2 regions of the Vreelandella halophytica genome follow, and region 2 is predicted to be linked to the other one. Evidence: riboswitches for the same ligand, from Rfam matches in the RefSeq annotation. Region 2 holds a riboswitch; the other holds the start of a gene.
What was found. A riboswitch is a leader RNA that binds a small molecule or an ion and turns the genes downstream of it on or off. The one in region 2 is predicted to bind cobalamin.
Positions count from the first base shown of each region.

Region 1: another riboswitch for cobalamin. It lies ahead of ACWHXT_RS06660 (TonB-dependent receptor domain-containing protein); the one in region 2 lies ahead of ACWHXT_RS16250 (ABC transporter substrate-binding protein).

Region 1 covers NZ_OZ309107.1:1,408,706-1,418,851, reverse strand. Annotated here, with positions in the region: gene ACWHXT_RS06660 (TonB-dependent receptor domain-containing protein) at 1-1,465, opposite strand, end outside; cobalamin riboswitch at 1,602-1,816, opposite strand; gene ACWHXT_RS06655 (bifunctional adenosylcobinamide kinase/adenosylcobinamide-phosphate guanylyltransferase) at 1,837-2,274, opposite strand; gene ACWHXT_RS06650 (histidine phosphatase family protein) at 2,226-2,870, opposite strand; gene ACWHXT_RS06645 (adenosylcobinamide-GDP ribazoletransferase) at 2,822-3,583, opposite strand; gene ACWHXT_RS06640 (bifunctional adenosylcobinamide kinase/adenosylcobinamide-phosphate guanylyltransferase) at 3,597-4,127, opposite strand; gene cbiB (adenosylcobinamide-phosphate synthase CbiB) at 4,124-5,143, opposite strand; gene cobT (nicotinate-nucleotide--dimethylbenzimidazole phosphoribosyltransferase) at 5,140-6,177, opposite strand; gene ACWHXT_RS06625 (efflux transporter outer membrane subunit) at 6,337-7,785, opposite strand; gene ACWHXT_RS06620 (efflux RND transporter periplasmic adaptor subunit) at 7,991-9,019, shown strand; gene ACWHXT_RS06615 (efflux RND transporter permease subunit) at 9,029-10,146, shown strand, end outside.
Region 2 covers NZ_OZ309107.1:3,493,353-3,503,498, forward strand. Annotated here, with positions in the region: gene ACWHXT_RS16215 (HpcH/HpaI aldolase family protein) at 1-28, opposite strand, end outside; gene araD (L-arabinonate dehydratase) at 41-1,774, opposite strand; gene ACWHXT_RS16225 (TRAP transporter small permease) at 2,146-2,697, shown strand; gene ACWHXT_RS16230 (TRAP transporter large permease) at 2,700-3,989, shown strand; gene ACWHXT_RS16235 (TRAP transporter substrate-binding protein) at 4,022-5,089, shown strand; gene ACWHXT_RS16240 (cytochrome c oxidase assembly protein) at 5,157-5,966, opposite strand; gene ACWHXT_RS16245 (DUF2243 domain-containing protein) at 5,967-6,434, opposite strand; cobalamin riboswitch at 6,539-6,730, shown strand; gene ACWHXT_RS16250 (ABC transporter substrate-binding protein) at 6,773-7,789, shown strand; gene ACWHXT_RS16255 (FecCD family ABC transporter permease) at 7,789-8,826, shown strand; gene ACWHXT_RS16260 (ABC transporter ATP-binding protein) at 8,823-9,614, shown strand; gene ACWHXT_RS16265 (LabA-like NYN domain-containing protein) at 9,677-10,146, shown strand, end outside; gene ACWHXT_RS16270 (alpha/beta fold hydrolase) at 10,132-10,146, opposite strand, start outside.

The DNA.
Region 1 (10,146 bases), 1.8 Mb from region 2:
GTGCGGCGGCTAAGGTCCAGGCATCGATTTCTACACCGCTCGATAGCTCGACGCCGCGAACGCGCGAGGTGGGCACGTTGAACTGCTCGCCCTGGCCGGCGATCAGGTTGTCGATATCGGTCTGGTAGAGCGCGGCGTCCCAAAAGAGGCTTGCGTACTGGCCCCGCGCGCCGAGTTCGACGGTCTCGGATGTTTCCGATTCGAGGTCCGGGTTGCCGAAGTCCGGGTAGTAAAGCTGGTTATAGGTCGGCGCGTTGAAGGCGGTACCATAATTGGCACGCAGGGTGTGGTGGGCGTCGACATCGAAGCCCAGGCCTACGCTTCCGGTCACCTCGTCGCCGTAGCTTTCGTTGCTGTCGAAACGGGCGCTGGCCTGCAGGGTGAACGGGGCGAAGTCGAAAAGCGCCTGGCTGAACGCCGCCTTGTTGTCCCGGCTGGTTTCGTCGTAATCGACGGTGCTGTCGATCTTGTCTTCGCTGTACTCGGCCCCGGCGATGAACTCATGGGCGCCGGCGGTGAAGGTATTCTCCCAGCGCGCGGTGCGGATTTTGGTGTCGAAGGTGGAGTCGCCGAACTCATCGATGTTGTCGCTTTCGTCCCGGGCCTCGGAGAGCGTGACCCGCGAGCGCCAGGCATCCATCACCGGCACCTCACCGTAGACGGCGGCCACTTGTTGCACGAAGTCGTCCTCGCCCTCGTCGTACTCGTTGTTGCCCCTGGCGCGCAGCGCCAGTACGCCGGTCTCCGCGCCGTTATCAAAAGTGTGCGAGACCCGGGCGAGCGCGGAGGTGTTGTCAAAGCCTTTGTCGTCGCCACCGCGGCGCACCGGCTCGCCGTCGGTATTGAAGTGGCTGGCGGCGAAGCTGTAACGCGTGCCGCCTTCCTGGCCGCTGATACCGGCGCTGGCCCGCGCGGTGCCGAAAGAGCCGCCGCCGAAGGAGAGCCGCGGCTGCGGGCCTTGTTCATCGCCCTGGTGGGTGAATAGCTGCACCACGCCGCCGATGGCATCCGCCCCGTAAAGGCTGCCCCTGGGGCCGCGCACGACCTCGGCGCGCTCGAACATGCGCGGGTCGAGATTCGACCACGCCGCCCCGCCGCTGGTGGCGGAGCGCAGGCGGATACCGTCGATCAACAAGACGTTCTGGGCGCTTCCGGTGCCGCGAATGAACACGCTCGAATTTTTGCCGAAGCTGCCGTTGCTGGAGACGTCGACGCCGGGCTGGCCGCGTAAAAGATCGGTGACGCTGACCGGGTCCTGGCGGCGAAAGGTGGCTTCATCGAGCACGGTAACCGAGGAAAGACTTTGGTGGGCGGTGCGCGGGGCGAGTGCGGCGGTCACGACGACCGGATCGAGGGTTCGCTCGGGCGCTGTCGTGTTCGCTGAAGGCCCTGGCTGGGCGAAAGCGGCCAGCGGCAGAGCGGCAAGCGTCAAGGCGGCAAGCCCGGTAGGTCGCGCGTATGTCATGAAAAGCCCCTCGAGCCGTGCTCACCCGCACAGCCGTTTTTTATGGCCGCGCGGAGAACTGGCAAGGGGAAATAGCGGGGTCGAGTGCCGCGTATCAGCCCTGAGCACGCCCTCCGCGACTCGGCAGAAATGGTAGTAAAACCGTGACGTTTGGGCCGGTCTCCGGGCTGACGAGCAAAAGGAGTACGTTAACAGCACCCTTTTCGAACGGCGGCCTTCCCATGTCGAATGCGACACAGTGGCGTATTGGCCGTTCTTGACTCGATTACCGTTGCGGGGGCAGCGCTGGATTGGGCACCAGCTTCCCGTTTAACTGGCGCGCAGGCCAGCACCCAAAGGTGAGCGTAAACTAGCAAGTTGCCCTGACAAGGTCAATCGACCTCGGCGAGGCGCTGGGTCAGGCCGTGGCGCACGTACCACACGCGCTCGGCGCGCTTCGCCGCGTCCTGGCTCAGCCAGCCGTTCAAATCGCGCAGGCGGCGGTCGTCCTGAGCCATGGGCACCAGGCCTCGGCCTACTTCGTTTAAAATCAATACGATGGTCGCGTTGCGGGCCGCAGCGGCCTGGCATAGAAAATCGATATCCTCACGCCATTGAGCGCGCAGGCGGTCGTTATCCGCCTCGTATTCGCCGTGGCGCGCCACCCAGTTTAAAAAGCCGTTGATCACCAGTGGTTTGTTGGGCACCAGTATCGAGTGGCAGTCCGCCAGGCGCTGGCCCGGGGCGAGGGTCCACCAGGCGGCGTTTTCAAAGCGCGCTTTTACGGCGTCTCGTTTTCCAGCGCGGGCACCGCCGATGAAAAGCTGCATTGCCACCCCTCTTGCTGAGCGTGATACTTGAGTGTCAGGCGCCGGCCAGTGGCCTGGAGCACCGTGGCCTCCCAGAAAGGCACGGACTCGAAACGCCGTCTTAGTTCGCGAATCACCCCGCCGTGGGTGACCGCCAGTATGCGCTGATGGCCGCACTGGCGGGCGCTTTGGGCCACGTCCTCGAGCCAGGCGTCCAAGCGGTGACGCAGATCACCCGCGGATTCGCCGCCGGGGATTCTAAGCTCTCCTACGCTATCAATCCAGGCGCGATAGCCCGGGTCGTTTTTGAGTTCGTCGTACACCTTGCCCTCGTAGTTGCCGAAGTCGAGCTCACGAAGCCGGGGCTCGTCATGGACCGGCGCTACACAGGCTTCGGGCTTGATCCACTCGAAGGTTTGTCGGCAGCGGGTCAGGTCACTCACGTAAATGGCGTCGAACGCCTCCCCTGCCAGCGCTTCGCGCAGCGTGTCGAGGCCCTCTTTCGCATCGGGCAACAACAACGGAATATCGCGCTGGCCCTGGTAACGCCGCTCCAGATTCCAGGCCGTTATCCCGTGGCGAACCACCACCAGCTCCACATCACCATCAAAAGCCACAGTTCAACTCCTTCTATCAAAGCGCCGGCCATATCCCCATTGATGCCCCTGAAGGCACGCAGAACACCCGCCCGGTAAAGCGCGGTAAACAAAAGCGCCGCCATGAGCCACAGGACCAGCGCCGGGTAAAAAAGCGCCACTACCAGTAGCGGCACCAGCGCAAGCACGGCGTCTTGCGCGGTAAGCGAGCGCTTGAAACTGTAGGCAAGCCCCGCTTGATGAGCGCAGGGGCTTAGCACCAGAAACGCCGCGCCCGCAAAGCGGCCCAGCGCCGGAATGATCAAAAGCCAAACGAGCGGCGCCTGGTAGACGAGCAGCGCCCATAAAAGCACCGCCTTCCAGGCCAGCAGGAAAAAAAGCGCCAGCAGCCCGAAGCTGCCTACCTGGGGGTCTTTCATGATTTCGAAGCGCCGCGCCAGCGGCTGGTTACTGCCCAGCGCATCGGCCAGGTCCATCGCGCCATCGAGATGCAGGGCGCCGCTCAGCGCAACCCACAGGCTCAAAAGCGCCAGCGCGCCAAGCGGCGCGGGCATCGCAACGTACTCCAAAAAATGCGCGACGAGCACGAGCACGGCGCCGATAAAAAGCCCCACCACCGGGTAGGTTCGCAGTGCCCAGCGCCGGGTGGCGGCGTTCCATGGGCACTCGATGGGCAGCGGCACGCGGGTCAAAAACTGAAACGCCAGCACGGCGCCGAACAGGGCGTTTTTCAAGGCGGTGACTCTTCTAATCGGTATTTGCGGGTTTCCACTCGACGCCGCGCCCGGCGACGACCTCGACCACCGAGTCGGCTTCCTGGGCCAGCAAACGGTGCAGGCGCTGCAGAAAGCTTACAAAGCGCCAGACCACCGGGTCCTCCGGCAGCAGCGCCTCGTTGATGTCGTTGGAGACCACGACCAGGTGCAGGCGCCGGGCGCGGGCTCGTTGCACGAACGCCTCGAGGCGCCGGACGCCTTCCTCCTCGGAAAGCCCTGCGCTGAACAGGAGCTGGCTGGCCCAGAGCGTCAGGCAGTCTACCAGCACGGCCTGGTGGGCCGGAATACGTGCCAGCGCCTGGTCAAGATCAACCGGGGCTTCGAGGGTGACCCAACGGCTGTCGCGCCGGGCCCGGTGATGCACTACGCGCTCGGCCATCTCGGCATCACTCACCCGCGCCGTTGCCACGTAGTAGCAGTGCCCCTTAGCGGCTTTTAGCGTGAGGCTTTCGGCCAGCCGGGACTTTCCCGAGCGCGCCCCGCCGCTTATGAACGCGATCATTCGGCCCCCAGGCGCAGGGTCACCGCACCAGCCGCCGAAGCGAGCGTTTCGAGCGCCCCTCCCGCCCAACCACAGATGATCATCATCAACAAAAAAAGCCCCCAGGCCAAATGCATCAGGCGAATCGTCACGGCGATATGCCGGGCGCCGAGCGTGACCCTCCCCGGCCCCAGCGTTGCACGATGGGAAACCACACCCTGGTAATAGTTGACCCCGCCAAGGCGCACCCCCATGAGCCAGGCGACCATCGCCTCGGGCCAGCCGGCGTTGGGGCTTGGGTGGCGCGGCGCTTGGCGCCGGGTATGGGTAAAGGCATCGGCCACGAAGAGGGTTTCTTTACCGCTGGCCGCTAAAAGCGCCCCCGCCGCCCACAGGCAGACCGCAGTCAGCCGCGCGGGTAGCCAGTTGGCGATGTCGTCAAGCTTCGCCGAGGCGAAGCCGAAATCCGCGAAGCGGGCGTTTTTGTACCCCACCATGGAATCCAGCGTATTGACCGCCTTGTAAGCAAGCGCCAGCGGCGCGCCGCCGATGAGGGCGAAAAAAAGCGGCGAGGTGATCCCGTCGACGCTGTTCTCGGCCACGGTTTCCACCGCGCCGCGGGCGATCTCGGCCTCATCCAGCTGTTGGGTGTCGCGGCCCACCACCCTGGCCAGTGCCTGGCGGGCGCCGGGTAAATCGCCCCGGGCGAGCGGCGCGGCAATCATCCGCCCTGCCTCGGCCAGGCCCTTGATCGCAAAGGTCGTGGCGAGCAGCCAAAGCTCGGCGGCCAGGCCAAGCCAGGGGTGCACCCTGCTCAACAGATCGAGAAGCAGCGTCGCCAGGCCCAACACCCCGCCCACCACGACCAGTGTTAAAAGCCCGCCTTTGAAGCGCCGGGCAAGGGCGCCGCCGCGATTAAGCCGCGCTTCCAGAAAATCGATCACCCGGCCCATGCCCACCACCGGGTGCGGCAGCCGCCGAGGGTCGCCCACGGCCAAATCGACCGCGACCGCCCAAAGCACCAGCCAAACCGTCACTCGCTTGCAACGCCGGCGTTTGCAAACGTGGCCATCTCACCCATCATGGCGCAGGCGGCGGTCAATAGCGGAAAGGCAAGCGCGGCGCCGCTGCCCTCGCCCAGGCGCATGTCGAGTTCGAGCAGCGGCGTGGCCTCCAGCGCTTCGAGCGCCAGGGTGTGGCCAGGCTCCGCGGAGCGGTGGCCGAAAACCAGATAATCGCGCACCGCGGGGCACACCCGTACCGCCACCAGCGCCGCCACGGTCGCGATGAAGCCATCGACCACCACCGGCAAGCGGTTGGCGGCGGCGCCAAGATAGGCCCCGGCCATGGCGGCAAGCTCCAGCCCGCCTAGAGCGGCCAGCACCGAAAGCGGCGCCTCGCTATAGGTGCGCTCGTTCAGGGCGCGCTCGATCACGCCCACCTTGTGCGCGAGACGATCCTGGGCCAGGCCGGTGCCCGCCCCTACCAGCGCGGACACCGGATGGTTCAAAAGCGCCGCCAGCACCGCGCTACTGGCAGTGGTATTGGCGATCCCCATTTCGCCGAGTATCAGGCTTTTACAGCCGGCCCTTTGGGCGCGCGCAACGGCGTCCGCGCCCGCCTGCATCGCACTTTCCACTTCTTCCCCGGTCATCGCATTTTCCCGAGCGAAGTTGCGCGTGCCGCGGCGCACTTTGGCAGCGACCACCCCGGGCGCTTCGATATCGCTTGCCACGCCCACATCGACCACTTCCAGCCGTGCGTCGATCTGGCGGGCAAATACGTTGACCGCCGCCCCGCCGCTGGCGAAGTTGGCGACCATTTGCGCGGTCACATCCTGGGGAAACGCGGAGACGCCCTCGGCGGCCACGCCGTGGTCCGCGGCGAAGACGATCACCCCGGGCGGGGTCACATCGGGGGTGAGCGTGGCGCTGATTTGGCACAGCGTGACAGCCAGGTCTTCCAGCCGCCCAAGACTGCCCGGGGGTTTGGTGAGTGAGTCCAGATAGGCCCTGGCCTGGCGCTCCATGCCGGCGTCAATGGGCTGAATGCGGGAAATCAGGGTGTCCATGGCGGGCTCCGGCGCGAACGGGGTGGGTCAAGGTTTTAAAATCGGGCCGGAAAAAACCGCCGGCCACGAGAAACGGGCCTGCCAGAAGCAGACCCGTCGCGAGTGACACCCATGATACCAAAGCCTGGCCGCGCTGGCTTTGCCTCTGCGCCCCGGATATCAGCGGGGCTGGCTCTCCCAGCCACCGCCCAATGCCTTGAAGAGCGTGGCCACGGCGGTCAAGCGCTCGCTCTGCACCGCCGAGCGGTCGAGCCTGGCGGAGAGCAGCGAGCGCTCGGCGTCCAGGCGCTCGAGCATGCTGGTTTGGCCCTGGTCGTACATCAGCACCGCCAGGTCGCGGGCCCGCGATACCGCGGCGAGCTCCTCGTCCGCGGCCTCGATGCGCTGCTCGGAGAACCGGTAGCTATTGAGCGCGTCGCGCACCTCGACGAAGGCGGTCTGCACGGTGAGCCGGTACTGGGCGTCGGCCTGCTCGACCTGGGACTCTGCCACTTCCACGTTGGCCCGGGTGCGGCCGAAATCCAGAATCGGGCCGACCACCGAGGCGCCCAGCCCCCAGGCGCGGGCGTTGTCGGTGAACAGGTCGCTCGAGTCTGCGGCAACGCTTGCAAGCGAAGCGGTCAGGTTGATCGACGGAAGCCTGGCCGCCTCGGCGACGCCCACCTGGGCGTTGGCGGCAATCAGCGTCGCCTCGGCGGAGCGGATGTCCGGGCGGCGCTGTAGAAGTTCCGAAGGCAACAGCTGCGGCAACCGCTGGGGTTCGGCGATCTCGACCAGGCGGGTGTTGCCGTAGTCGAGCTCCCCCATCAGCTCCGCCGGCGTAAGCCCCACCAATGTGGCCAGCGCCCCTTTCAGCGTTTCTACCTGCTGGTTGACCTGGGGGAGCTCGGTGCGCACGCTGCGCCACTCGGCCTCGGCCTGGCGAAAGGCAAGCTCGCTGATATCGCCCAGATCGAAGCGCAGCTTCTGTAGCCGGTAGGTCTCTTCGTAGGTCGCCTCGGTCTCTTCGAGAATATCGCGCTGGTACTGGGCGTTTTTCAAATCGAAATAGGTGGTGACGACATCGGCGATCACGCCGATCTCCGCGGCGTCCCGGGCGAACAGGTTTTCGCCCAGTGAGGCCAGCGCCGCCTCGCGCTGGCGCTCGAGCCGGCCCCACAGATCCAGCTCGTACTCGAGGCTTGCCGCCAGCGAGAACTCGTTGTTGACCGAGGTCAAAAGATCCTGCACCGGGTCGATGTCGATGGGGATCGAGGCCCCCGGCATGCGCTCCCGGTTGGCCTCGAGCTGATAGCCCACGGTGGGAAAGCGATCCGCGTCGGCAAAGCCGAGCTCTGCCCGGGCCTGCTGAATGCGCGCCAACTGCACGGCGAGCTCCAGGTTGTCCTCGGTGGCACGCTCGACCAGGGCGTTGAGCGCCGGGTCGTCGAACTGGCGCCACCAGTCGCGCCACTCACCGCGCTCGGTTTGGCTCAGAGTGATTTGCTCGGGCCAGGTATCGGGCAGCGCGATCTCCGGGCGCTCGTACTCGGGCCCCACCGCGCAGCCGGTTAAAAGCGCCAGCCCCACCGCGCTCAGCCAGTGGCGCTTAAAGACTCCCTTCTTCATCGATTCTCCTTGCTTTTTTAATCACTTACTTGCGCGGACCGGCCATGAAAATCTGGCTTCTCGAGGGCTTAAAAATTAAAACGACTGTTCGCGTTTTTTCAGGCACCCACTATAGTAGGTGCCTGACGTAATACCACCCCGTTTTAAAATGCTACTGCCCGCAGGGAGACGCGACGCAATGAGGCCGGTTTTTTCATGGATAGCTTTGTTCATTACGCTTTTGGTACTAACCGGCTGCGGTGACGACGAAGAACCCCAACAGCGCCCCGCCCAGGTCGTCAAACTGGTGGAAGCGAAGCAGCAGTCCGTCTACCCCGGACGGCGCTTCGTGGGCCGGGTCGATGCGCGCAGTACGGTCGACTACGCCTTCCAGGTCGGCGGCCGGCTACAGGAATTCCCCGCGGTTCAGGGGGCCATCATTCCCGAAGGCGAGCTGATCGCAAAGCTCGACCAAACCGATTACGTGCTGCAGCTGCGCGCCGCCGAGGCGGATTTCGAGCAGGCCCGGCGTAATCTGGATCGCCAGCGCACCTTACGCAGTCAAGGCGCGGCGTCCCAGGCGGCGCTAGACGCCGCCGTGGCCGAGGCCGAGCGCGCCGAAACCCAGCGCGATACCGCTCGCCAGGAACTCGCCTACACCACGATCCACGCGCCCTTCGATGCGCTGATCGCGCGTCGCCTGGTCGAGAACTACACCACCGTGCCGCCCAACACCGAAATCGTGCGTATTCAGGATATCTCGGAGCTGCGCATTCGCTTCAACGTACCCCAGGCGCTGATGCAGCACCTGGAGAACGGCCGTGCGTTCAGCGCCGAGGCGGAAATCGCCACGCTCCCGGGTCAGCGCATTGTGCTCGAGTACCGCGAACACGTGACCGAGCCCGACGAAGTCGCCCAGACCTACGAGGTCGAGTACGCCCCGGTGGGTGATGGCCTCATCGCCCTGCCCGGCACCACCGCCACGGTCTACATCCAGCCCGACGCGCAGATCGAAAGCCCGCTGATCGTGTTGCCCAGCAGCGCCCTGGACAGCGACGAAGAAGGCGCGTTTCGCGTGTGGGTGTTCGACGCCGACGAAGGCGAGGTAAGCCCCCAAACCGTTAGCGTCGGCGAGATCGTCGACGACCAGGTGATGATCGTTGCGGGCCTGGAAGAAGGCACCCGCGTGGTCGCCACCGGCGCGCACCTCTTGAGCGAGGGCATGCGCGTCAAACCCCTCGAAAACGCGCTTTAAGGGGGCGTCATGGATATTGCAAAGCGCTCGATCGAAAAACCGATCAACACCTGGCTTTTGGTTGTCATCTGCGTACTGGGCGGCATCTGGGGTTTCAACACCGTCGGCAAGCTCGAAGACCCGTCGTTCACCATTCCCTACGCGATCATCAACACGCCCTACCCCGGCGCCACCGCCGAAGAGGTCGAAGAGGAAGTCACCGAGCGCCTGGAGCGTGCCATCCAGGAGATGGAGCAGCTCGACGTACTCGACTCCAAATCGCTGCCCAACCGCTCGGAAATCCAGGTCGAGATTCAGGACACCTACGGCAGCGACCAGCTTCCGCAAATCTGGGACGAGCTGCGAAGCAAAGTGAACGACGCCCAGGCCGACCTGCCCCAGGGGGCGCTCCAGTCCCAGGTCAACGACGATTTCGGCGAGGTGTACGGGCTTTTTTATGCGGTCACCGCCGAAGGCTTCTCGACCCGTGAGATTCGCGATATCTCGACGTTTTTGCAGCGGGAGCTGCTCGCCGTACCCGGGGTCGCCCGGGTCAGTTCCGCCGGCGAGCGCGAAGAGACGATCTATATCGATATCTCCAACGAGCGCCTGACCACCCTGGGCGTCACGATCGATCAGGTCATCGACACCATTCAAACCGAAAACGCCGTGGAGGACGCCGGCACGCTCAGAGTGGGCGACCGCCAGGTGCGCCTGGTGGCGCGCTCCAGTATCGACAGCACCACGCTTTTGGAGTCGATTCGTATCGGCCGCCCCGGCACCACCGAGCAGGTGGCGCTGGCGGACATCGCGACGATCTACCGCCAGCCCACGGAGATCCCGGATCACGTGGTGCACTACAACGGCAAGCCCGCCTTCACCTTAGGCATCGCCGGTATCGCCACGGAAAACATCATCGAAATCGGCGAGGCGGTCGAGGCACGCATGGAGGAGCTTCAGACCCGCATTCCGCTGGGGGTCGAGCTGCACCCGCTTTACGAGCAGCACAACGTAGTGAACGAGGCGATCAACGACTTTTTGATCAACCTGGCCATGTCCGTGGGTATCGTCATCGGCGTGCTGTGTCTGGTCATGGGCTGGAAGATCGGCGTCGTGGTGGGCAGTACGCTGCTGTTCACGGTGCTGGG
Region 2 (10,146 bases):
TGAACGTGTTCTTGGGAAGTGTCGTCATTGGAATTGTTCCTTAAAAGATTTCCGGCTCTGGCTGGCGCTGGCCGTTTTGCAGAATGTCGAAGTCGCAGCCCTGATCGGCCTGGGTGACATGCTCCTGATAAATGGCGGTGTAGCCGCGATCGATACGCGGGCTGGGGGGGCGCCATGCCTGGCGGCGCTTTTCGAGCTCTTCATCACTGATGCAAAGCGCCAGGCGCCGGTCGGCGACATCCAGCTCGATTTCATCGCCATTGCGCACCAGCGCCAGCGGCCCGCCAACGGCGGATTCGGGCGCAATGTGGAGCACGCAAGTACCGTAGTGGGTGCCGCTCATGCGGGCATCCGACAGGCGCAGCATGTCTCTGACACCCTGAGCCAATAGCTTCTTGGGAATCGGCAGGGCACCCCACTCGGGCATACCCGGCGCCCCCTTGGGGCCAGCGCTACGCAATACCAGGACACTGTCCGCCGTCACGTCCAGATCCGGGTCATCGATACGCGCCACCATATCGGCGTGGTTTTCGAACACGATCGCCTTGCCACGATGGCGGGTCAGTTTGGCATCGGCGGAGCTTGGCTTGATGACCGCACCTCTCGGCGCCAGGTTACCGCGCAGTACGGCCAGCGCCGCACCGTCGCAGACCGGGTTGTCCAGGCGGCGAATAACATTCTCGTCGTAGCACTCGGCTTCTTGCAGGTTCTCGCCCAGCGTCCGGCCGCTGACACTGGCCGTCCCAAGCGCTAGATGGTCGCTCAAATGCAGCAGCAGAGCGGGTAGCCCCCCGGCGTAATAGAAGTCTTCCATCAGGTGGTTGCCTGACGGGAAGATATTCGCCAAAACGGGAATTTGACGCGCGACCGTGTCCATGTCGTCCAGGGTGAGCTCGACGTTGGCGCGGCGGGCCAGCGCAATGAGGTGAATCGCGGCGTTGGTCGAGCCACCCAGCGCCATATAGCATTTGACGCCGTTAAGAAAGTTATCCCGGGTCAGAATATCGGAGGGCTTAAGATCTTCCCAGATCATCTCCACGATACGGCTACCACACTCGGACGCCATGCGGGTATGCGCGGCGTCCGCCGCTGGAATGCTCGAGGCACCCGGCAGGCTAAGGCCCATCGCATCGATGATCGACGTCATGGTCGAGGCCGTGCCCATGGTGTTGCACGTGCCGTTGGAGCGCGTCATTCGCGACTCCAGGTCGATCCACTCTTCCTGGGTAATATTCCCGCTGCGTAACTCATCCCAATATTTACGCGTATGGGTGCCAGCACCCAGCGTTTTACCTTTCCATTTCCCGTTGAGCATGGGGCCGGCCGAGCAGAATATCGCCGGTATATTCATGCTGATGGCGCCCATCAGCAAAGCGGGCGTGGTCTTGTCACAGCCGCCCAAAAGGACCACACCGTCGATCGGGTGGCAGCGGAGCAGCTCTTCGGCTTCCATCGCCAGAAAATTGCGGTAAAGCATCGTGGTGGGTTTGACGAGCACCTCCCCCAGCGACAAGGCAGGCAGCTCGACGGGATACCCGCCGCTCGCCCACACCGCCCGTTTGACCGCCTCGGCGCGATCCCGCAGGTGCGCGTGGCAGGGGCTCAAGTCACTCCAGGTATTGATGATGCCAACGACCGGTTTGTTCATGAACTCATCGCGGCGCAAGCCCATTTGCTGGGTTCGCTGGCGATGCGCAAACCCTCGCATATCCTGGGAGTCGTACCAGCGCTGGCTGCGCAGCTCTTCGATCTTGCGTCGCTGTTGTTTTGTCACGTCGTATGCCTTTAGGTCGTAACGGGCGTTTATAAGATGGCTTCCCTTTTTATTATATTTTCGTAGCGCTACGAAAATATAGCGTTCGGCGTTTAGAGCTGTCAACTCGATGACTGGACCAGCCATCGAAACGATAGTAATAATAAATTAAAATCATAATCTTAACGAACTATAAGTGGGTTATTTTCCATATATAAGACTTATGTCTAAGCCTATCAGCCCCGAACTGGCGCCGGTTTGCTTGACAGTCTATAGGGGCATCACTAACATTTTCGCAGCGCTACGAGATACGCTATCAAAAGCTCACCTTTACTACTACAAAGAAGAAGGCAACCTCCCAAAGGAGGCTTAACTGCCTTACGGAGGCGGCAATGCCCACGTTCATCGCCCTACTTGATCGTATAAACGGGATAACAACACGCTGGGCGGGATATATGGCAACGCTTCTGCTGGCCGCCATGCTGGGTATCATGATTACCCACGTTTTTTTCCGTTACGTGCTCAGCGACAGCTTCGGATGGACGGAGGAGTTGGCGCGTTTCATGATGGTATGGATGGCGTTTTTGTTCTTTCCTGCCGCCCATCGCCAAGGGCTCAACGCAAGCCTTGAAATAGTGACGGACTGGTTTAAAGATGCCTTTTTATGGCGCCTTTTGCAGTTGTTGCTCGAACTATGTGTTTTGGCGGTATTGATCTGGTGTATCAAACTCGGCTTTGACCGTATCGACCGAGGTGCCACGATCGCGAGTCTATCGCTTGGCATTAGCATGTCGATCGTTTACTACGTCCTCCCCTTAAGCTTTTTTCTCACGGCTTTAAGCTCTTTTGAACGCGTCCTGCGTTTGGCATATAGCCTCTTTTTCAACATCCATTTACCAGCCAGGCATGAAACGTCTGCTGATAACGACAACGTCGAGGTATAACCATGGCCTTTGCTTATTTATGGGTATTCCTCTTTCTTTTAATCGCGGGCATGCCGATTGTTTTTCTAATGCTTTTTGCGCCAGGCGTTAGTCTGCTGTTGGAAGGCCGGCCGGTCTTTCTCAACCTTTTATTCCAACGTCTTTTTGCCGGTATCGATAGTTTCCCCTTGATGGCGCTGCCCTTCTTCATTCTGGCGGGCGAGCTGATGACAGCGGGCGGGGTCACCGCGCGTATCGTGCGTTTTGCCGAAACGCTTATTGGCCACCGCAAAGCCGGCCTTGGCCAGGTCTCGGTTGCCTCCTCCCTCATGCTGGCGGGTGGTTCAGGCTCGGCAGTCGCGGATGCATCCGCCATGGGGTCCGTGATGATCCCGGCCATGCGCCAATCGGGTTACACCAACCGTTTCTCGGCGGCGATCACCGCCGCATCCGCGGTCATTGCCAGCATTATTCCGCCCAGCGGCATCTTCATTCTTTATGCGTTCATCATGAACGTCTCCGTGGCGGGCATGTTTGCGGGCGGCATCGTGCCGGGCATCCTGATCGGTTTAGGGCTCATGATCACGATTGCCATCATGGCCCGTTTCAAGGAGTTCCCGGAGCCGCTTCGTAAAGCCACGTGGAAAGAGAAGTGGCAGGCATTCGTGACCGCCTTCATGCCGCTTCTTACGCCGGTCATTCTTATCGGCGGTATCGTGGGCGGTATTTTTACGCCCACGGAAGGCGCGGCCGTTGCTGCCTTTTACGCATTGATTCTTGGGCTTTTCGTGACCCGTGAAATCAGCTTCAAAGAGCTTCCCCGTCTGTTTGGTAAAGCTGCCTTGAACTCAGCGGTCATTCTGCTGCTGGTAGGGGCGGCCGTCGCGTTTGCATCGCTGGTCAGCCTGAAAGGCACGCCGCAACTCGTAAGCGCCTTCATCCTCTCCGTTACCGACGATCCGCGGATTCTGTTCTTTCTGGTCGTGGTTTTTCTATTGGCCGTCGGCACGATCATGGATGCCGGCCCCGCCATTCTGATTTTGGGCCCCATCCTGGCCCCCGTGATGATCGGTGTCGGCGTTGAGCCCATCCATTTTGCTGTCGTAATGAGCATCACCTTGATCATGGGGCTCATAACGCCACCGATGGGCCTGGTCCTCTTTGTGGTCAGTAGTATCAGTAAGGAACGTATCGAGAGAATAGCCTGGGAGATGCTGCCGCTATTTTTTGTCGAGATCGCGATCCTTTTCGCTTTGGTTTATATCCCTGACCTCATTTTGGCACTACCCAGAATGTTTGGTTATGTCGCTTGACCCGTAATAAAACTCCAAGGAGAACAATGACAATGTCCATGAAACACGCCGGTAAAACGCTCGCCACGCTGCTAGTCGGGGGCACGCTTTTCACGTCAACCCTGGCGCACGCCACCGACCTCAATCTGGTGTTTCTCGCCAACGAAGAAGACCAGGAGTATGACGCGGCGCTGGTCTTCAAAAATTACGTGGAGAGCCGTACCGCCGGCGACATCAACGTCAATATCTTTGCCGGCGCGCAGCTATGTGGCTCGGCCAACGAGTGTTTCGAAGCCATGCAGGCAGGCATCGTCGACATCTACACGGCGACGGCCGGTGGCGTCGCCTCGGTTTACCCCCCGATTCAGGGCCTGGACATTCCTTACACGTTCCCCGATGACCGGGCGGCGATGAACATGCTCACCGACCCGGAATTTACCGGCTTTTTACGCGATGAGATTCTCAAGGCCAGTAACGATGGCATCCGCCTGATGTCCATGACCCAGACCGGAGGCTGGCGCAACATCGTCAACGGCGAGCGTGAAATTCGCACGCCCAGCGATGCCGAAGGGCTTCGTTTTCGCACGATAGAGTCGGAAATCCAGCAGCTCATGGTCAGAGAAATGGGCGCATCGCCGACCCCGCTGCCTTGGCTTGAAGTGTATACCGGCCTGCAAACCGGCGTGGTCGACGGCACGCTCAACTCGATTTCAGACATCACCAACATGAACTTCCAGGAAGTCATCAAGCACATGACCATGGATAACCATGCGTACATGGCGGCCATGTGGCTCATGGGGAACCAGAAGTTTCAATCGCTAACGGCCGAGCAACAGCGTGTCGTTGCCGATGGTGCGGCGATGATGGCGACGGTTCAGTTTGGTATCCAGCCACGCAAGGAGCTGGAGGCTTACCGCAAATGGGAAGAAGCGGGAGGCGAGATCTACACGCCGACCGAAGAAGAGATGGAAGAGTTTCGCGCCCTGGCCGATCCTGTCAGGGAGTGGTACCTGGAGACGTTTGGCGAAGACGGCGAAAGCTTTTTGGACGCCTTCGAAGCGGCCCGTGACCGGGCAGAAGAGCGTGCCAATGCTGACCGGGATTCCATTCTGGGGTCATAAGCGCCGAACAATAGCTTAAACTTAAGATAACTGTCAGCCTGGTCACTCCAACAGGCTGACAGCCACACTATCCCCCTTGCACCATCTTTCTTCCCCCTATCTCTTCTCGCCGCCCCACCGGCCGTCTCAACCAAAACGTCATCAACACCACCGCCAGCAGCACCTCGGCCAGGTCGCCGCCGTAGTACATCAGCTGCGCGGCGGCTTGCACGTCTTCCAGGGTGTGGCCGGTGCCCTGGGGCAAGCCTTGAGCATACATTAGCTTGCCAAGCAGGCTGTGGGTGGCGATGGCGGCGAACAGCACGCCGAGGCGAAAGCGCAGGCTGAGCCGGTGAGGCGAGGTGTCGGGCTCGGCGAGGATCGCCCAGCAGAAAAGATAACCTGCCAGCAGGAAATGCAGGTGAATGGCGTAGTGAAGCGTCGGGCTTTCAAGCGAAGCGGCGTAGAGCGGCGTCATATAGAGCACGTACATGCCGCCCACGTTGAGAAACAGTGCGGTGACCGGATGAGCGATCAAGCGAATGAAGCGGCTGTGAAGAAGCGCCACTACCACCTTGCCGCCCGCCTGCGGAAGCGTTTTGAGCAGCAATGTGACCGGGGCGGCCAACACCCAGGCAAGCGGCGCGAACATGCCGATCAAAAGATGCAGCGTCATGTGCCCGGTCAGGTCGTGGTGTGCCCAGTTCATCAGCGAGGGCCAGAAAGCCACGCCTAGCAGCGCGCTGCCCAGCACGAAGAAGCCGCACCGCTTGCGGCTCCAGAACGCCCGGCGGTGAAGCCCCTGGGCGGCAACCAGATACACCAGCGTGACGAGGACGACCAGCGCGAAGGGCAGCCAATCCAGCAGCGCGCCGTGGGGGTTGGCGTGGGCGTGCATTTAACGCGCGGCGCTTGACCGGGCGCGCCGGAAAAACCACACCCCGACCAGCAAAAAGACGAGGGCGAAGGCGTTCCATACCAGGTCGTACATCAGCGGGTCCACGCCGTAACGAATCTGATGCAGGCCCAACACCTTGTGGTTGATCAAGCCATCGAAGAGCTGAAAGCCGCCCATCCCCAGAAAAAAGCCCGCTTTTGCCCAGGCAATGCTCAAACATTGGCGCTGGGAGAGATCCAGCAGCATGAAGACCCCCACCACCACCGCCAGCAGCTCGAAAGCGTGCAGCAGCCCGTCGGACAAAATGCCGAAGGCCGGCGTGGAGAAGTCGAAAAAGTGGTGCCACTGCAAAAGCTGGTGGAAGACGATTTCATCGACGGCCGCCATGACCCCGATGCCCGCCAGCACCGCCGCCCAAAGCGAGCGTTTTGCGCTCAACGTGGTAGATGCATTCGCCATTCTAGTCATCGCCGTTCTCCCTGACAGTCATGTAAGCGTAGGCAAGCCCAAACCCTGGGTAAAGGGCGGGCGGCGCCTGACGCAATGAGCAATTGCCCTGCCCAGGAGCGCTCTCTAGAATAGCGCGCGTCGGTGTTTCTTCGGAAACTTAATAGAGAATCCAAAGCGGCCTGGCCGCGAACCGGAACTGCCCCCGCAACTGTAGGCGGCGAGCGACGCTCGAGAGACCACTGGACGCTACGTCCGGGAAGGTGAGCTAGCCATGACCCGTCAGTCAGGAGAACTGCCGACGACTCTTCACTCACCACGGCGCCCCAGGCGGCCGCGGATCATGCACGGGAGTGTACATGATGCTGACATTACGTAACGCAACGGCCCTTTTGGGCCTTTGCGCGGCGCCGGCTGCCCTGGCGGCCACCGACTACCCGCTCACGCTTGAAAGCTGCGGTCATGCCATCACCCTCGAAGCGCCGCCGGCGCGGGTGGTCACCATCGGCCAGGCGGCGACGGAAATGCTTTATCTGCTCGGCCTCGAAGAACGAATGGTCGGCACCTCGCTTTGGGTCAACCCGGTGCTCGATGAGTTTGCCGAGGCGAATGCCGGCGTCGAGCGCCTCTCCGACGACGCGCCCAGTTTTGAAAGCGTGATCAACAAAGAGCCAGACCTGGTGATTTCCGCTTTTGAGTGGATGGTCGGGCCGGCCGGCGTGGTGGGCACGCCCGAGATGTTCGACGACGCAGGGGTGGCGCTTTGGACCCTGCCTACCGAGTGCGAGGGCAAGGACAACGTCCAAAGCATGGACGGCGCGCGGCGCACGCTCTTCGACCCGGCGCTGGTGTATCAGGCCATCGCGACGCTTTCGCGTATGTTCGATGTATCAGAGCGCGGCGATGCTGCCATCGAGGCGCTCAAGGCGCGAGAAACCGCCGCGATCGAGGCCGCCCAGGCACTCAGCTTGCCCAAGGATGCCAGCGGCGTGTTCTGGTACTCCTCGGCACAGCTGGGTAGCGACCCTTACGTGGCGGGTGTGAACAGCGTACCGGACTGGATGATGAGCACCCTCGGCATCGACAACGTGGTGAGCATCGAAGAGGAGTGGCCGAGCGTGGGCTGGGAGCACATCGCCCGCGCCAACCCTACCTTTATCGCCGCCGCACGCATGGAGCGCCGCCGCTTCCCCGCCGACGACCTGGCCACCAAACGCGACTACCTACAAAGCGACCCGGTGACCGGGCTGCTCGACGCGGTGCAAAGCGAGCGCGTGATCGACATCGACGCCCACGCCATGGACCCCTCGATACGCAGCATTTTCGCCCTCGAGACGCTGGTCGAGCACCTGGCCGATTTCGACCTGGCGCTCTGATGCGCGCGAAAACGGCGCGCCCCGCCGCCGCCACTTGGGTTTGGCTGATGCCGCTTTGTTTGCTCGCCGCGCTTTTTATCGGCGCCGCGGTCGGCGAAACGCGCATTCCGCTTTCCACCGTGCTCGACGTGCTGGCCAAAAAGACCGGCCTGACCGACCAGCCGCTCAATAGCCTGGATGAAGCCGTGGTGTGGCATTACCGCATGGCGCGCGCCGCGGTCGCCGCCTGCTGCGGCGCAGGGCTGGCGGTGTCCGGGGTGATTTTACAGGCGCTTTTACGCAACGCCCTGGCCGACCCGTACCTGCTGGGTATTTCCGCGGGCGCCTCCACCGGCGCGGTCACCGTGACCGTCGCCGGCGTGGGGGCGGGCATGATCTCGATGTCGATGGGTGCGTTTGCCGGCGCGTTAGCCGCGTTCAGCTTCGTGGCGCTGCTCGCCCACATGGCGGGCAGCGGCCCCGGCACCCGAGGCGCGGGGGTGTTGATTTTGGCCGGCATCGCCGGGGCGCAGCTTTTCAACGCGCTGACCGCTTTTATCATCGCCCACTCGGCCAACGCCGAGCAGGCCCGCGGCATCATGTTTTGGCTTTTGGGCAATCTTTCTGCGGTGCGCTGGCCGGATGCCTGGCTTGCCCTGCCCGTGGCGGTCGCAAGCCTTGGCGTGGCGCTTAGCCAGGTGCGCGCGCTGGACGCCTTCGCGTTCGGCGCGGAAAGCGCGGCCTCATTAGGCGTGAATCTGCGGCTGACCCGCTCGCTTTTGATCGGCACCGCCGCGCTCGTCACGGCGGTCATGGTCTCGATCACCGGTGCAATCGGCTTCGTGGGCCTGGTGATTCCTCACGCCTGCCGCCTTTTGGTGGGCGTGCGTCACCGCCAGTTGGTGCCCGCCACCGCGCTCTGCGGGGCGCTGTTCATGGTGCTTTGCGATGTCGTCTCCCGGGTGGTGATCCCCGGCCAGGTGCTGCCGATCGGCGTGATTACCGCGCTGGTCGGCGCCCCGGCGTTTGCCTACTTGATGGTGCGGGGGCGGCGATGAAGACGCCGACCGCTTCACCCCCGCCGCTGCTCAGCGCCCGCGGCCTTAGCGGGGTGCTCCAGGGGCGGGTGATCGTCGAGGGCGTGGACCTCGATATTCACCCGGGGGAGACGCTGGGCGTGATCGGCCCCAACGGCGCGGGAAAATCCACCCTGCTACGTCTGCTGGCCGGGCTTTTGACGCCCGCCCAGGGCGAGGTACGCTTCAACGGCACGCCGCTTGCCCGCATGAGCCGGCGCCAGATTGCCCAGCGCATGGCGCTGGTGGCCCAGCAGGCCGACACCGACGAGCGCATCACCGCCCGGGACGCGGTCGAGCTTGGCCGCACGCCCTGGCTTGGGCGGCTGGGCGGCTGGCGCGACGCGGACGAAGCCGCCGTCGACCAGGCGCTGCACGCGGTCGAAATGCTCGATTTGGCCCACCGTGAGTGGAGCTCGCTTTCCGGCGGCGAGCGCCAACGCGTGCACATCGCCCGGGCCCAGGCGCAAACGCCCCAGCTGATGCTGCTCGACGAACCCACCAACCACCTGGATATTCACCACCAGCTCGCCATACTGGAACTCATTCGGCGGCTTCCGATCACCGCCGTCGTCGCACTACACGACCTGCAACACGCGCTGCATTGTGATCGGGTGCTGGCCATGAAGGCCGGGCGCATCGTGGCCCTCGGCACGCCCACCGAGGTGCTCACCCCGGCGCTCATGAACACGCTATTTGCCGTGAATGCCCGCCTGGTGGACGACCCGGAAGGCGGCGCGCCGCTCATCGCTTTTCAAAGGATTCATTAGATGCCCCAACGACTGACCCGACTGTTTGGCGGCCCTTGCACCGCGCAAAACGGCCCACGCCTATGACCACCGTCGCCATTTTTGTGGATACCCAAAACGTTTACTACACCGTGCGCGACGCGTTTGGTAAACACTTCGATTACCATGCGTTCTGGCGGCGGGTTAGCGCGAATCGCGAGGTAACGGCGGCCTACTGCTACGCCATCGACAAGGGCGACGCCAAGCAGCGGGAGTTTCAGAACATCCTTCGCCGCATCGGCTTCGAGGTGAAGTTGAAACCGTTCATCCAGCGCGCCGACGGCTCGGCCAAGGGCGACTGGGATGTCGGCATCACCCTCGATGCCATCGAACACGCCCCGCTTGCCGATGTCATCGTGCTGGTCTCCGGCGACGGCGACTTCGACCTGCTCGCGGAAAAAATTCGCCGGGTTCACGGTAAACGCGTCGAAGTATACGGCGTCGCCCCGCTCACCGCCGCCTCGCTGATCCAGGCGGCCAGCGCCTTCATCCCTATCGATCAGGCGCTGTTGCG